Regions from separate parts of the Paenibacillus sp. DS2015 genome, predicted to be linked through region 2. Evidence: riboswitches for the same ligand, from Rfam matches in the RefSeq annotation. Region 2 holds a riboswitch; each other region holds the start of a gene.
The links. A riboswitch is a leader RNA that binds a small molecule or an ion and turns the genes downstream of it on or off. The one in region 2 is predicted to bind cyclic di-AMP.
Positions count from the first base shown of each region.

Region 1: linked by a shared signal. The riboswitch ahead of J2T13_RS14845 (hypothetical protein) and the one ahead of J2T13_RS20550 (3D domain-containing protein) in region 2 are both predicted to bind cyclic di-AMP.
Region 3: linked by a shared signal. The riboswitch ahead of J2T13_RS09585 (3D domain-containing protein) and the one ahead of J2T13_RS20550 (3D domain-containing protein) in region 2 are both predicted to bind cyclic di-AMP.

Region 1 covers NZ_JBNPWS010000016.1:47,538-53,202, forward strand. The annotation lists gene J2T13_RS14830 (DNA polymerase IV) at 1-1,197, shown strand, start outside; gene J2T13_RS14835 (YolD-like family protein) at 1,194-1,529, shown strand; gene J2T13_RS14840 (hypothetical protein) at 1,546-1,911, shown strand; cyclic di-AMP (ydaO/yuaA leader) riboswitch at 2,273-2,438, shown strand; gene J2T13_RS14845 (hypothetical protein) at 2,555-3,010, shown strand; gene J2T13_RS14850 (hypothetical protein) at 3,007-3,402, opposite strand; gene J2T13_RS14855 (Crp/Fnr family transcriptional regulator) at 3,587-4,084, shown strand; gene hmpA (NO-inducible flavohemoprotein) at 4,196-5,401, opposite strand.
Region 2 covers NZ_JBNPWS010000030.1:14,215-19,879, forward strand. The annotation lists gene J2T13_RS20540 (HD domain-containing protein) at 1-731, shown strand, start outside; gene J2T13_RS20545 (TatD family hydrolase) at 781-1,551, shown strand; cyclic di-AMP (ydaO/yuaA leader) riboswitch at 1,752-1,966, shown strand; gene J2T13_RS20550 (3D domain-containing protein) at 2,235-3,386, shown strand; gene rnmV (ribonuclease M5) at 3,509-4,051, shown strand; gene rsmA (16S rRNA (adenine(1518)-N(6)/adenine(1519)-N(6))-dimethyltransferase RsmA) at 4,057-4,941, shown strand; gene yabG (sporulation peptidase YabG) at 5,009-5,665, shown strand, end outside.
Region 3 covers NZ_JBNPWS010000008.1:68,043-73,707, forward strand. The annotation lists gene J2T13_RS09580 (polysaccharide deacetylase family protein) at 14-871, shown strand; gene J2T13_RS09585 (3D domain-containing protein) at 966-1,643, opposite strand; cyclic di-AMP (ydaO/yuaA leader) riboswitch at 1,644-1,826, opposite strand; gene ppk1 (polyphosphate kinase 1) at 2,051-4,162, shown strand; gene J2T13_RS09595 (Ppx/GppA family phosphatase) at 4,113-5,639, opposite strand.

The DNA of each region.
Region 1 (5,665 bases), on a different contig from region 2:
TTTTATGCAAGCGTGGAAAAGGCCAAGGTACCTTCTTATGAAGATAAACCCTTGGTGGTGGCAGGAGACCCATCCAGAAGGTCAGGTATAATCTTAGCAGCTTGTCCCTTAGCTAAAAAGAAAGGGGTGACTACTGCAGAACCCCTGTGGCAAGCTCTACAGAAATGCCCTGAGTTGATTATTGTAAAGCCACATATGCAAGAGTATATAGAAGTATCGACGCTAATCATGAAGATTATGGAGTCGTTTACGGACTTAGTGGAGTCTTACTCCATTGATGAAATGTTCTCAGACCATACTTCCTCGATGCACTTATTTGCTGATAATCCAATTGATCTAGCAAGGCAAATTCAGAATAAAATCTACAGCGAGACAGGAATTTTTGCCAGAGCCGGAATTGGAGAAAATAAAGTAATCGCTAAGCTCTGCTGTGACATGATTGCGAAGAAGATGCCAGAGGGTATATTTCATTTACAGAAAAGTGAGCTACATAAATACATCTGGGATAAACCCGTTAGAGACATGTGGGGAATCGGGTCAAAGATGCAGCAACACCTTTGGAAGATGGGGATTAGAAGCATAGGGGATTTAGCGACAACGCCTCTAGATAAACTAAGATCGAAATGGGGAGTTAATGGGGAAGTGATATGGCGTGTTGCCAATGGGATCGACGACTCGCCTGTAACCGTAACAACGCATAATGTTCAAAAAGATATTGGGAACGGGATGACCCTTCCTAGAGATTATACGCAAGCATGGGAAATTGAAGCGGTTATTCTTGATATTTGTACAGAGGTCTCCAGGAGGTCAAGGAAAAAGGGATTGATGGGGAGTGTGGTTTCCATAAGTGTTTCTGGTGCTGACTTTGACCGACCTACAGGATTTCATAGACAAATGAAACTGGAAGATCCTACAAACATAACCCGTGAGGTATACGAAGTCGCAAAGAAACTTTTTCATACGCATTGGGATAGGCAGCCTGTTAGAAGAGTAGCCATTTCGTTATCCGAGCTATCCGGTGCTGATTCTTATCAGTTAACCTTGTTTGACGATAAGGAGCATCAAAGGGCTATTGATAAGGTTATGGATGATATAAAGGACCGATTTGGAGATATTTCCATTCTAAGAGCAAGTTCAATAACTTCGGCAGGGCAGGCAGTGGACAGAGCTGCTAAAATTGGGGGGCATTACAGATGAGCAAAAAACTTCATGGGAATGGATTGTGGGAATCGAGTCGGATGATGTTACCTCAACATAAAGAACGTATTATTGAACATCAGCAACAGTACAACAGACAAAGTCGTCCAATCATCCACGAAGATGAACTGGAGATCATGACCCGAAATATAAGTGATTCACTACATTACAAAGAGGTCATAAAAGTTAGATTATTTAGTGAATATGAGCCTCATGTAATCTGTGGGGTAGTAACAGAAATAAGCCCGTTCACAAAGAAAATTAGGATGGAGATCGAAGAAGGATTGGAATGGATTGATTTTGACGAAATTGTAAGTGTTCAGTTCATGTAGAGAGGAAGCTTGCATAATGGTGAGACAGAGTCAGACAGGGCCAGAACTGCTACTTGTCAAAAAATATCTTGAACTACCCATATTGCTTGATGTTCTAGAGTATGACAAGCAGCGAGTAATAAATAGCAGTATGAGCTTAAGAAAGTGGTTTAGTGAGTATTTAGACAGCGTCCAGAACCAAGTTAGTAAAGATCTGCATATCGTTAAAAATGAATTGATCAGTAAGGATATGAGGATAATCGCCCAATCGAGAACTGCAGATAGGCTTATAGCTCAATATAGATGTAGGGGATACCAACAACAAATTGAAATGTTATGGAGTAAAGTTAAGTATGATTCGGAGGTTATGTTGGTCGAGTACTTAACCGCCTCTACTCTTTAATAAATTGACATAACTGGTATTCTGTTCATAATCTCTTGTTGTATTAATGAGATGAATGATACCCCTGGCGATTGTTTCTGTAAAAAAAGACATGAATGCAAATCTGGGAATATAGAACATTATGGGTGACTTATTCAATATATATCTTCAATTTACTGTATCTAACTCCTTATTTCTCTCGTTCTCTAATATTTATTGATAACACAAGCATAACGTAGTATTTATGTACAAAATCAATGTGTATTCAATATGTATTCGCTTTCACTCGTGTTTTCATTCGAAATACGTAGAATAACCCTCTTATTAGAGTTTTACTTTTGAATTCCATAGAGCGTATGATTCATTTCAATAACTTAACATTTTCATTCCAACGCTGAATTCCCGAATAGGGAAATGGGGGAACCAACCGAGAGCCGCGAATACGGCCTCATGGGGTGAATCCTTATGCTTGCCACACAAGCACTTAGGTAGGGCACTCTCAAGCCCGAATCCGACAGCTAACCTCGTAAGCGTAGTTGAGAGAGAACTGCGACCGTAGCCTCTACAGTGCGTCTATTTACTGTGGAAGAAGCCCATGAGCCGAGTTTCTCTGCTCTTAGGGCTTCTTTGTATTTTATTTTTTGTAGATGAGGAGAATCCTGTCATGTTGCAATTAACCGGGTATTTCCCTTGGTTAGAAGAGAAGGAACGGTCTGAATTAAAAGTAAGTCATATGGAAATATTTCGATTTGATTCCGAACCAATAGAGAATTGTAATCCTTTGGGCAGCGCACTTTGCATATGTGGATTGTTAAAGGTATTCAGTTGCGGCGTGGCTGGGTATGCAGAGTACACCATACCAGACACGAGAACGAATATAGACCTCGTTCAATGGGCCTCTGTATTTATACGTTTAAAAGGTCTTTCTATCGCGGAGAGTATACGCTATGTGCAAGACAAAGATGAAGTATGGGGACCTGAAAGGAAGATATTAGTGGAATGCGCATTGACTGACCTGATTTCGAATCTAAACAATCCTATGCAGCAACTGGAACGGGTCAGTCATTCTCGGGAGCGTTCTTTGTTATTTGATCGTTCCCAAGCGTACTTCGCGTTTTAGTACTCTATTCTCGAATTGGGAAGTGTGGATGTTGCTCCTAAATATATGTTTAATTTAAGTGTTACTTCTGATTTGATATAGGACAGGGGCATGAAGAGGCGGCGATGATATCCTCGACACAGATATAAGGTCTCAACGCTAGAATTCGTACGTGATTCTTGGTAGATACGGATACCTCGAGCCCCCATATGAAGACGAAGGGTGGAGAGGTGACTCATTACTTGTTTTTGAATTCCTGACAACCCTCGAATATATAATGGCTGCATCTTGAGTGAGAGGGTCACCATAGATTGAATGTCACGCTCTAGAACATCTAGCATAATCATGTGTAATAAGTAATTCTTAACTAGTAGGGCATCCTCTTCTGATGGAGCGGGAGGGGTAGCTTTCATGACAGCACTTCCTCGTATGAATTTTGATAATAAGAACACATGTTCTTATTATGTTCATACTAAGGGAGAAGTATTCCCCGTGGCAAGCACCAATTTTTGCAAGAGAATGATAACCATCTGTTATACTAACTAGATAAGGTTGAATAAATCTGGTTAAGTTTAAATAATGGAGGAACATAATATAATGATTTTACATAAGGGAGAAATTTTATTTCATCAAGGTGATGGTGGGGAATATCTATACCATATCAAAAGTGGATTATTTAAGGTGACAAGGTTACATGAGAATGGAAATATGGTGCTGTTCAACATTCTATACGCCGGAGAAACGGTACCCCATCATTCCCTGATTACACCTAAAGAAGCCCACGGTACCGCTATAGCACTTATGCGTAGTGAAGTGGAAGCCATACCTGCTACCGAATGGTATCGTCAACTGCGGGAGGATCACAATAAACCAATGGAAGTCGCACTATTATTACAGGAGAAATTACGTTTCATGCAGCAACGTTTGGATCATCTAACCGTGGGGACTCCGGCGGAGCGTCTGGAGCTACTTAGTGAATGGTTACATGACTACTCTCATGGGGTAGATGTGACGGAACTGCTGACACAAGAGGAAATTGGGCAGTTGATTGGTGTGCGTAGAGAAACGGTGAATCGTTTGTTGCGATTAAAGTAATGAATGCAACAACCAATAAGGGTCTATTCTTCAGGTCGGGATAGACCTTTTTGGAATAGACCCTTTATTATTACATGTTACTCTAAAGTTAATACTATAATTCCTTATTCGTTACTCTATCAAGCTACCCGCTGGACCGAAGAATTCAAAATGGATTCTTTCCTCAGGCACGTTCCATTCCAACAGTATCTTATATATGGCGCTCATAAAAGGGGTAGGTCCGCAGAAGTAGAAGTCGGCGTTCGGGTCTGCTACCTCTTGAAGCCAGGCTAGATCAATGTAACCGGATTTATCATAGACATCCCCTTCCACTGGAGATTCATAACACACATAGGATTTCAGATGATGATGGCATTGAACCAGTTCATTAATTAATCCCTTCATCGCATGTAGTCTTCCATTGATGGCAGCATGAATATACGTTACTTCACGCTCAGGCTGTTCCGTAGCCAATGTCTCTAGCATACTCACCATTGGAGTTAGTCCAACCCCCCCACTGATAAGAACTACTGGGATATCTATACCTTGATCCAGTGTGAAGACTCCAGCTGGGGTACTGACTTCCAATACATTACCCACATCAACGGCTTCGTGTAAGTAAGTAGATACAATGCCTGCTGGCTTATTAACAGCTTCGTCTTCTCGTTTAACGGAGATACGGTAATAAGGCTGTCCAGATGCTGTTGATAGACTATAGTGGCGAATGTGGGTGTATTGTTCACCTTCGGGTTGAACGCGTACAGTGATATACTGTCCCGGTAAATAAGAGGAGATAGCGCCTCCGTCCTGAGGGGAGAGGTAGAAGGAAGTAATGAGTTCACTTTCTTTTACTTTCTGGCTTACAACAAAGTTTCTGAATCCAGACCAACCCCCAGGTGCCTCTGCTACTTCACGATACATCTCACCTTCAATACCGATAAAAGCATCAGCGATTATGCCATAGGCTTGGGCCCATGCATCCATAATTTCTGGTGTCGCTGCATCACCAAGTACCTGTTGGATAGCTGATAATAGCGTTTCACCTACAATAGGGTAATGTTCCGGCAAGACGCCTAATGCCCGGTGCTTCACAGCGATCTGTTTCACTACGGGTAGAATGTTCTCTAGTTGATCAATATTGGCAGCTGCGGCGATCACGGCGTTAGCAAGGGCTGCTTGTTGTTTGCCTTGACGTTGGTTGGCATGATTGAATATATTCAGCAGTTCGGGGTGATTCTCAAATAGCATTCCGTAGAAAGCAGTAGTGATAGACTTCCCATGAACCTGCAATACGGGAACAGTTGATTTAATAATTTCAATAATATGTGGGTCTAACATAACCATTACCTCTTTCTGCAATGAAATATTTGCTACATATTAAAGTATATCGAAGGGGAATAAGCTAAAGTGTGTTTTTCGTCACAGGAAAAGTTGATAAAATGTGAACGAAAATAAAATTGCAATGATATTATTCACTGTGAATCGCAGAAAGTGTGGAAGGTTTGTCCGAAATGCTTCGATCTCATTCGTAGCCACTCAAAAGGGAAAGTTGGAATATAACTAGGGAAATACAGCTTTTATCAGGTTAGCTGTTTAGCAATG
Region 2 (5,665 bases):
TAAATTATGGTACGATCGATGTTGATCGTATTATAAGAATGTTAAGGCCTTATCAGGATCGCATCGTTGTAAAAGAATCGGGTATGCATGCGGTGGAGGATTATTTGATGTCCCGCTATCAAATGTACTGGCAGGTATATTTTCATCCAGTAACGCGTAGTTCAGAAATTTTACTTCGCCAAATCTTTCGCCGGGCGAAAGAACTTTACAGAGATCGCTTCAAATTTAAATTTATGCTGAAGCCATTGCAAGGGCTGTTTGAGGATAATGTGACGGTCGAGTTATACCTTCAAATGGATGAAGCACTCCTTCAGACTGCATTTATGCAGTGGATTGGAGAGGAAGATAACATACTAAGTGAGCTTTGCAGTAGATTTATACATCGCAGGCTGTATAAATATGTAGAATTGGAAATGTTGGATGCCAATATGATTAGCGAAATTAGACAAGAGTTTCTAAAGGTAGGTCTAAATCCAGATTACGATCTCGAGAGTGACTTCCCTACGGACCTCCCTTATGATGTTTTCCATCCAGGGGATGAGGCCAGTCAGAAACAAATTTTGCTATTGGATCGACAGGATGGTCTGAGGGAAATTTCTGAAGTATCAGATATTGTGCGTTCCATTAGTGGAATACACCGAGGGAAGAACCACCTCTATTATCCCGAAGAAAAGCTCAAAGATGTATTAACGCTGTTCTCACCTGCTGTTGCCCGTATATTTAAGTTATAGATAGTCTATTTAATACCAACAAGAGATCGACATGAAAGGAGTTTTTAGGATGATGTTATTTGACACACATACGCATCTGGATGCATTACAATTCGACGAGGACCGCGAAGAGGTGATTGCGAATGCTCTAAAGGCAGGAGTAGGTAAAATGATTAACGTTGGCTTTAATCGAGAAACCATTCCTACAACCATGAAGTTGGCTGAGCAATATGATTTCATTTATGCGGCCGTGGGTTGGCACCCTCAAGATGCCATTACCATGAAGGAAGAAGACATGGCGTGGATCGCCTCTTTATGTAAGCATGATAAAGTGGTAGCCATTGGTGAAATAGGGCTTGATTATTATTGGGATACCTCGCCTAAGGATGTACAGCATCGCGTATTTCGTCAGCAGATTGGACTAGCTCGCGAGCTGAATATGCCCATTGTTATTCATAATCGTGATGCTCACGAAGATGTCGTTAGAATTTTGCGTGAGGAGAAGGCGAGTGAAGTTGGAGGGGTTATGCATTCTTATTCAGGTAGCTGGGAAACTGCCAAGTTATGTCTAGATATGGGATTTCATTTATCCTTTGGAGGACCGATCACATTCAAGAATGCGAAGCAGCCAAAAGAGGTTTTACAACAGGTGCCAATGGATCGATTATTGATTGAAACGGATGCTCCATATTTGACACCCCATCCATTTCGTGGAAAGAGAAATGAATCTGCTCATGTAAGACTAGTGGCAGAGGCAGCTGCGCTAATTAAAGGGATTGACATCGAAGAATTAGCCCAAATAACTACTCAAAATGCACTGGATCGTTTTGGCATTTTGTGAAAAAGAGAGTAAAACAGGTGAAAAGACGAGTATAAGCGAATGATTAAGGTTTTTTAACTATATTAAGCGAGAATATTACATTATTTTAACCATTTATTCAGATTTTTGTGGTTGATTACTCCTTTACAACATGCATAGAAACAGGATATCATCTTTTCAGTGGTATGAGCGGCTCTATATTAGAGCGGCAATATTTTCCTGAACCAGTCTCGCTGAGTCTCTTGTATAAGAGAACGGGGAAACCAATATGACAGGACACTTCACAAACTTGTGATGATGATGGCATATATGATTTCTTTACTAGGGTCTAGGGGTGAATTTGAAGGCATGCGCCATGAGCGTGTGACCTAAGATAGGGCGGCTCTCTTTCGTCCAAACCCGACAGCTAACCTCGTAAGCGTTATGAAGAGAGGCAACCTCGTGCATACATTCCAATTGTTCTAACAATTACGGAAGCCACGAAAGAGTTCCTCTAACTCTTTCTTTTGGCTTCTTTTGTTTTAGAATAAAGGCAATGATGTCATCATACTGTTGTTTAACAGGAGGTGACAACCATGTCGAGCAGACGGGTACATGATGCAGGACAATCTCACGTTACGCGTCCTGTAAAAATTTAAAAATAGTCACGTCAATTACAATCATGCATTATCTTAGACGGCGAGGCTATGAAGGAGGATCGGAAAGTGGGCGGTTTTCAACAAGAAGAAACCCATGATTCACCATCATCCAGCATGACTTACGCATTGCGATGGAAGCATGAGTATTTAACTAAGATCTCACTTGCAGCTATTATTTCAATCGCAATTACTCTTTTGGTTTTGCTGCTTGTTAGTTTTCAAGCACGCAAACAAGTGTATCTGGTGGTAGATGGTCAAGTTAAAGCAGTGGAAACAAGTCGGGTAATACTTCAGGAAATGCTGGATGAAGAGGCTATTATACTGAAGCCAGAAGATCAAGTTTCTATGCCGTTGAATGGTTCACTTGTAGACGGGGACAAAATAGTTATTCGCCGTGCAATCGAGATTCAAGTGACATCAGATGGTCAAACGAAGACTAGATTTACAACTAAGAACACAGTGAAAGGCGCTATGGAAGAATTAGGACTTTCACTAGAGAGCGATGATAAAGTATTTCCTTCTCTGACCACATCGGTCACGGATAATATGAATATTAAGATCGTTCGGATTAATAAACAAACTGTACAACGCACAGAGAAAGTACCTTTTCGGATTATCAAGACAGCAGATGCAACGGTCCTGAAGGGCAAAGTCAAAGTGGTACAGCAGGGACAGACCGGAACGGTCATTCAAAATATTGAAAAAATATACCAAGATGGTAAGCTGGTATCTATGCGTATGGTAGGCAAAGAAGTGCAGGCCGTGGCGCAGCATAAAGTAATCGCAGTAGGAACAAAGGTAGAAGCACCGAAGGTGGTTGTGGCTAAAGCTGAGGTTAAGCCTAAGAGCACTATTACCAAAGTAAGCTCCAACAATCAGGTGAGTAAGGCAGGTGTCGATTTCACTTACAAGAAAGTGCTGAATAATGTATCGATGACTGCCTATTCATCAGAGGAACCTGGGATAGGTACTCGCACTGCTTCGGGTACTCGTGTAACAGAAGGACGTACGATTGCTGTTGATCCTAATGTGATTCCATTAGGGTGGTGGGTTTACATTGAAGGCATGGGCTTCCGCCGAGCAGAAGATACGGGTGGTGCGATCAAGGGGAATAAGATCGATATGTACTTCGACTCTCTACAAAATGCACGCGACTTCGGTCGTAAATCGGGCAGAACAGTCTATGTAATAGGACCTGTAAAGCCAGAGCTTAACTAATGTTGCTCGGGTTTTACAACAGCTTTCTAATGTTATAATATTAAGATCATTGTTATGTCATGCTAAGAAGAGGTGTATTCCTCTTCTTTTTGTTGTTGTCTTGTCCAGGGAGGAATATTCGTATGATTAAAGAAATTATCGTTGTGGAAGGTCGCGATGATACCACAGCCATTAAAAGAGCGGTAGATGCAGATACTATTGAGACGGGTGGTTCAGCTATAAATGCCCGTATTCTACAACGGATTGCTCTAGCGCAAGAGCGTAGGGGTGTGATCGTGCTAACGGATCCTGATCACGCGGGGGAGCGTATTCGCAAAATTATTACGGCGAAGGTGCCTGGATGCAAACATGCATTCATCCCTGAAGCGGAGGCGACGCGAAAGGGCGATATTGGGGTTGAGAATGCTTCGCCTGCAGCTATTCAGCATGCATTAGCCCGAGTACATACCTCTTATGAGGGCGCAGAGAGCCTGATTGATATGGAAGATCTGGTACAAGCAGGTCTGCTTGTTCACCCGGAAGCAGCTGCACGTAGGATGGCTATGGGTAACATTCTTGGGATTGGGTATTGTAACGGCAAGCAATTTCTTAAGCGCTTAGCTATGTTTCAGATTACGCGCGATGAGTTTGTTCGCGCCCTCGCCCAAATAGAAGAGGGAGGCTAAATCATATGAATGAAATAGATGATATCGCTACACCAAGGCGAACGAAGGAGATCATTCGGCGCCATGGTTTTTCTTTTAAGAAAAGCTTGGGGCAGAATTTCCTAATTGATCAAAATATATTAACTAAAATTGTAAATGCGGCAGAATTGGATTCCACGAAAGGGGCGTTAGAGATTGGCCCTGGTATTGGAGCACTTACGGAGAAATTGGCACAGGTAGCTGGTGCCGTTACCGCAGTGGAAATCGATCGCCGTCTTATTCCCATATTGCAGGAAGTACTTGAACCCTATCCACATGTTCAGATTGAACATGCCGATGTGCTGGAAGTGGACTTACAGCAATTGTTTAAGGCTAATTTCAGTGAGGTGTCCAAGGTGAGCGTAGTTGCCAACTTACCTTATTATGTTACTACCCCGATTCTGATGAAGTTACTCGAGGAGAAGCTACCTCTAGAACATATCGTTGTCATGATCCAGAAGGAAGTAGCTGAGCGTATGGCTGCTTCTCCTGGGGGCAAGGAGTATGGAACTCTTAGCATTGCGGTTCAATATTACAGTGAGCCTGAGCTCGTCTGTATCGTTCCAAACACGGTGTTTATTCCTCAGCCTAATGTTGATTCAGCGGTTATTCGCCTTACAGTACGAGATCGACCTGCGGTTGATGTCAAGGATGAGAGACATTATTTCGATGTAGTGCACTCTTCCTTTGCACAGCGGCGCAAAACCATTTCTAATAACCTAAAGAGTCGTTTCGCGCCCGAAGGAGGACGTGAACGGATTGATGCTTTACTGGAGCAAGCTGGAATTACGCCATCCCGCCGTGGGGAGACGCTTAGTCTACAGGAGTTTGCTACACTCAGTAACACGTTACTTGAAGCGGGTATTCAATAGGCCACCGCAAACTTAGAAGAACCAATAAGGCCATTCGCCCATACCATGGGGTAGGGGTGATGTTCTGATGAATTTAGGTGACCTAGTCGTACGGCAATCGTATGGTGGAGATATTGCGTTCCGTATCGAAGATTTACGGCAGAACTTCGCTGTACTTAAGGGGACGGAATTTCGACTACTAGCGGATTCGCCTCTAGAGGATCTGGTGAGAGTTCCGTATCCACCCGCTAACGAGAAGACACAGAGGGCACAAGTGAAGGCTACAGAGTCATTGTCGCTTCTTCAGCTTGATCAGGAGAAGCAGACGGCACGTAACCAAGCTCAAATGATTGGAGAATGGGATAAATCCATAGAACCAACGTATTTTGAAGTTCCAGGTAAAGTCCTACATTTGGACGGTGATCCTAATTATCTCAAAAAAAGCCTGCATGTGTATGAACAACTTCGTGTCCCAGCAGAGGGCCACTATGTGAGGGAAGCGGGAATGGCTGAGGCTCTCTATAGGCTGTTACCTAAGGTGCAGCCTAACATTGTCGTTATTACTGGGCATGATGGTGTGTTGAGGCATCCGCAACCTAGAGACCTTTATAGCTTGAATAGCTACAAAAATTCCCAACATTTCGTAGCGGCCATTCAAGTTGCCCGTCAATATGAGCGACATTTAGATGCATTGACGATTGTTGCGGGAGCCTGCCAGTCTCATTTTGAAGCACTCCTGCAAGCA
Region 3 (5,665 bases), on a different contig from region 2:
GAGATCATCAATTATGCTGAAAAGGTTACTTATATGTATAGTTCTTCTTTTTTCTATGTGTGAAGTGACTTTTGCATTGTCCATTTTACCTAATTCCTCGCCACCCCTGTCTCCAGAACAACCTGACACTTCAGTACCTGCTAACTCCGCAGGCGTCAAACCATCAGCTAGAGATAAGCAGATATCATCCTTAGCACAGCTATATCATAAATACCCTGAGACCATAAAAACAAGGGGAGAAAGAATTAAACAAATTGCTCTTACTTTTGACGACGCGCCTGACTCTAGATTTACAGCACAAGTGTTGGATGTGTTAGACAAACACCATGTAAAGGCAACCTTTTTTGTCATTGGTGAACGGGCTAAGAAGCATCCTGAGCTTGTGGCTCGAATGAATCGAGAAGGTCATTCTATCGGTAATCACTCGTATAATCATCCACAATTCAGTAAAATATCGTTCGATAGCTTTCAAGATCAGATTCTAAAGACAGAACAGATCATCCATCAAATCGTGGGGTACAGCCCTCGACTCATTAGACCACCCTACGGTGATATCACAGAATCCCAGCTGAAATGGGCTAAAGCACATGGATATAAAATAATTAATTGGAACGTGGACTCCTTAGATTGGAAGGGTCTTAGTAAAGAAGAGGTCAAGAAAAACATCCTGTCCTCTGTTGGTCCTGGCTCCATTATTCTTCAGCATGCAGGTGGTGGAGAAGGTTCCGATCTTAAAGGTAGCATTGAAGCTCTGCCTGAGGTCATTCAAGAACTAAGAGATAAAGGTTATACATTCGTTCTGGTTGCCGATATGCTTCATATTTCGATGAGTAAAGAAAAGACAACTTCACCGTCCTTAAAGAGAGAGTGAGTGTGTCTGTAAGGAATATTAGCCGTTAGAGAAACTTCATGTTATAAAAAGAGCCGCTCTCGAACGATCGAGAGCGGCTCCTAAAAATCAATATTTATTTGATAATATACAACTCAACATTTTGATATCCAAAATCACGAACAGTAGCTTGACTTCCAGGGATAAAAATATCAATCCGATGTCCCTTTATAGCTGAGCCAACATCTTTGGCTGTAGCCACAAATGCTTGTTTAGGGAGACCCGCATGATTATGTCCCGTTACTAACACTTTAGTGCCTAAAGGGATAATACTTGGATCTACAGCTAGAGTACCCAATTTCAGTGGATTACCGAAATAATCAACTGCGCCCCATTTCCCATTCTCGCTAGCAGCAGCTGAATACGCTGATGCTTTTACATTGATCGTCTTAGAATAGTTAAATACTTTGCCCCATGCTTCGACCTTACTATCTTCGGGTATAACATTAAGAAGGCTTGTTGTTGAAACTTGCTTCGCTGTGATTGGAGTCGCTGCAGAAGCTACAGATTGCTTAACCACTGTACTAGATGTTGGAATGCTAAGGTTCATACCTTCATAAATATTCGTAGCACTTACCTTAGGGTTAGCTTGAATCATCTTGTTTAAATCCACCTTGTATTCCTTTGTGAGACTATAAAAAGTATCTCCAGCGGTTGCGACATGAATCTGATCTGCGTGAACGGGAGCCACTTGCATTGCTGCTGAAATGCCTATAATGGCTGTCATTATTTTGATAGTAGAAAATTTCTTCATAGTTCCTCCTTATTTTGCCTGCGGAGTTAGCTGTCGGATTCGGATTAGGAAGTTCACCCTACACGCCCTATACGCGCGATTCACCCCAAGGAATCAGGAATAGCGATCAATCATCGTCCTGCGTTCCATCAATAAAGTCCCCCACACTTTTCCTTAATCAAAAAGTTTTGGCATGTATGAATATATCACAACTTTGTAACTATTACACATGAAATTGTTACCATTTTGATATTTATTTTTGTTTTTATTATTTTTTCTGTAGAATTTCATATACTAATTCGAGTGTATTATTCATTGTTTACACTGAGCTGATCATATTTAACATAGATTTTACAATTGTACATACCTAAATATAGTAGAATATTATTGAAACTAAATAACATATTGATTGACCTGTTGGGGGCACTATGATGGAAGAACAGAAAACAATAAACCGTACAACGACGTCCGTATACTTAAATCGTGATTTAAGCTGGGTTGAATTTAACTGGCGCGTTCTTCAAGAAGCACAGGATGCAGATCACCCGCTTCTAGAAAGAGCCAAATTTCTAGCCATTGTCTCGACAAATTTAGATGAGTTCATGAGCGTTCGCGTGGCTGGCATTCAAGATCAGATTAAGGCCGGTTATACTAAAAAGGATTTTACAGGTTATACACCCTCAGGATTATACAAACGCCTGATGAAACGAGTATCCAAAATGATTAGCGAGCAATACCGGACTTTTCGTGATATTTCACGACAATTAAGTAAAGAGGGAATCGTTTTTTCTAGCTATGAGGATTTGACCGCCGCTCAAAAACAAGCTATGGAACAATATTATCAAGATATCATCTTCCCTGTGTTAACACCTATGGCCGTTGACCAGAGTCGACCCTTTCCGCTTGTTCATAGCCAATATGTATATTTGTCAGTTGTGCTTAATCGACAAGAGAGTACCGAAGAAGATCCCTACTTCGCCATATTACAAATTCCATCTAATCTTGCGAGATGTATTCCACTACCTCATCGTACAAACAGCAAGAAGCGCCAATTCATTTTTATAGAAGAGGTCATCAAGCAGCATATTCATACTTTGTTTAGTGGATATGATCCCGTAGCGGTTCATGAGTTCCGGATAACACGTAATTCTGATCTCACGATTGATGAGGAAGGTGCCGAAGACTTGCTAGAGGAGATTGAGAAGGAACTCCGTAAACGTAGATGGGGAGCGCCTGTCCGGATGGAGGTTCAAAAAGGGATTCACCCTTATGCACTAAGTCAACTCCAAACAGAATTTGAAATTACTGATTTCATATTTGATATTGAAGGTCCTTTAGATCTCAGCTTTCTCCGAAATTTCGTGGGTTCGTTGAAAGGTTATCCTAAATTAATCTATGCACCTATTGAGCCCGTATATCCACCCGAATTTGAAGAAAATGAAGACTTTTTCCAAGTTCTCCATGAACGTGACGTTCTTGTCTATCATCCTTATGAATCTTTTGAATCCGTGACAGATTTCATCATTCAAGCTTCTGAGGATGAACATGTCATGGCGATTAAGATGACCCTGTATCGTGTGAGTGGTAACTCACCCTTGATTCAAGCCCTAGCTCTCGCGGCTGAATCAGGGAAACAAGTGACGGTCGTAGTGGAACTAAGAGCCCGATTTGATGAAGAGCGTAATATCGCTTGGGCTCGAAAACTTGAGAAATCAGGATGTCATGTTGTTTATGGTTTAGTGGGTCTAAAAACGCATGCGAAGATCACACTCGTCGTCCGTCAGGAAGGCAGTGAATTACGTCGATATGTCCACGTAGGTACGGGGAATTATAATGATAGTACCGCTAAGGTGTACACGGATTTAAGCCTGTTCACTTCCAATCACCTTATTGGTCTAGATGCGTCTGAGTTATTCAACCAAATCACCGGTTACTCAAGTAATCATGAGTGGGACGCTATTACTGTAGCTCCATCGAACATGAGTAATACCCTCTCCATGCTTATGCAGAGAGAAGCCGAACATGCTACAGCAGGTAGACCTGCAAAAATCATCGCCAAGATGAACTCACTATCTAACCAAGAAATGATTGACGAGCTGTATGACGCATCACAAGCCGGCGTTCAGATCGATCTGATTATACGTGGGGTGTGTTGTCTTCGTCCTGGAGTCCCTAACTTGAGTGAGCGTATTACGGTTCGAAGTATTGTAGATCGGTTTCTAGAGCATACGAGGATCTATTATTTTGAGAATGGGGGTAACCCGGAGCTCTGGATCTCTAGTGCAGATTGGATGACACGCAATTTAACTAGACGAATTGAGTTAATGTGTCCTGTCTACGATGATCATATCCGAAATTTAATTGTCCAAATTCTGGATCTATCCCTTAAAGATAATGTGAAGGCTAGATTTCTACAAAATAATGGAAACTATGAATTCAAAAACAAAGAACTAGCCCCCTTTAGGAGCCAGTTCGAAGCCATGGATGTTATCAAGTGGAAGGAAAGTCTATCTTCAATTTCAGATTCCATGCACTCTTAAACACTTTCATAGCACTTTCCATTTCTTCTTGTTCAATCCATGTCTCCGCATCGCTAATGACAGTAAGATGAAAGGTTTTGTTAACAACATTAGCTTGAATGGATTGAACCACTTGTGTCTCACTCTGATCTAGCGCAATACCTAGTTGCACCAGTGATCCTAATTTATGGATCCATTCTTCGTCGGAAGCCAGCAATATGTCCTTATATTCATGGGACAATTTCTGCTTCCGACTTTTTGTGTTATAAGAAGCAATTAGCGCGCACAGAATGATCTCTCGATGAGTCAGACCTCTAATGGAAGCATTCATCAGCCAATAATGAGTATGCCGATTATATTGATAATAATTAATATGTCCTCCTATCTGGTACAACATCGATGAGACATATAATAGCTTTTGGTGTTCTTCGAGCTGTCTGTCATCCTGTAGCGCCCTATAGAGCACCTGAACAAGTCCATACACATGATCCAAGTGCTTTCTTGATACTTCAGCTTCAAAAGTCAGTAAGGTGTTAATACTGTACTCTAGCGCGCTAGACTTCACCGCTCCCACAGGATCTATCAGATCATGCAGCATACCCTCGCGCAGTCCCTCTCCACTAATAAGACATCGATTGGCTTGGATGTAATGATATACGGTATGAAATATGATAAGTCCAGAAACGATAATGTCCGCTCTATTCTTTGAAAGTCCATCCACAAGCTTACGTTTCTCGAATGGCATGCTTGGAAGCAGCTCATACATGTCATTTACTTGTTCTGTATCCATCACATAGTTATGCGAATTAGGCATTGTATAATGGCGATTTTTTTGATCTATTTTTCCTAATGACCGGATGGTTCCGCCTAGTCCAAACACAGGTAAATCCGGACTCGATGTCATCCAATCGTTCTGTCGCAGTTTCTCGAGCACATAGGAACGTAATTCATGGATTTGTTCCTCGCTCCAGTTTCCATCATTACCAAATTCAACGTTCGTATTGACGGCTCCAAAAGGAAGTGAAATACTATCCTGGTACCTACGATTCTGAAATAGCGTAATTTCGGTACTTCCCCCACCAATATCAATAACAAAGCCATCTTGTATGTCAAAAGAATTAATAACACCTAGGAATCCAAAATAGGCTTCTTCTTTACCTGTAATGATCTTAATGTCAATCGACGACTCTCTGGAGAGAAATTCAATGATTTCAGTAGCGTTAGGTGCATTTCGAATGGCTGCTGTCGCTCCTGCACGGATCTGTTTGACCTCAAAAGTCGTACAGACACGCTTAAACTGTTTAAGAATTGGAATAATGGACCACAGCGCCTCTTCTTCCAATCGCCCCTCAGCTGTAATCTTTTCACTTAAGCGAGCTGCCTGTTTGCTTTCTTTGATCACTTTATAGCCCCCTTCGGGGGTCGTATCATAAATAACTAATCGAATAGAATTGGAGCCGATATCGATAATTCCGATCCGGTATGGTTTAACGATCATTTAGGCGTACTCCTTAAGTTTTAGTA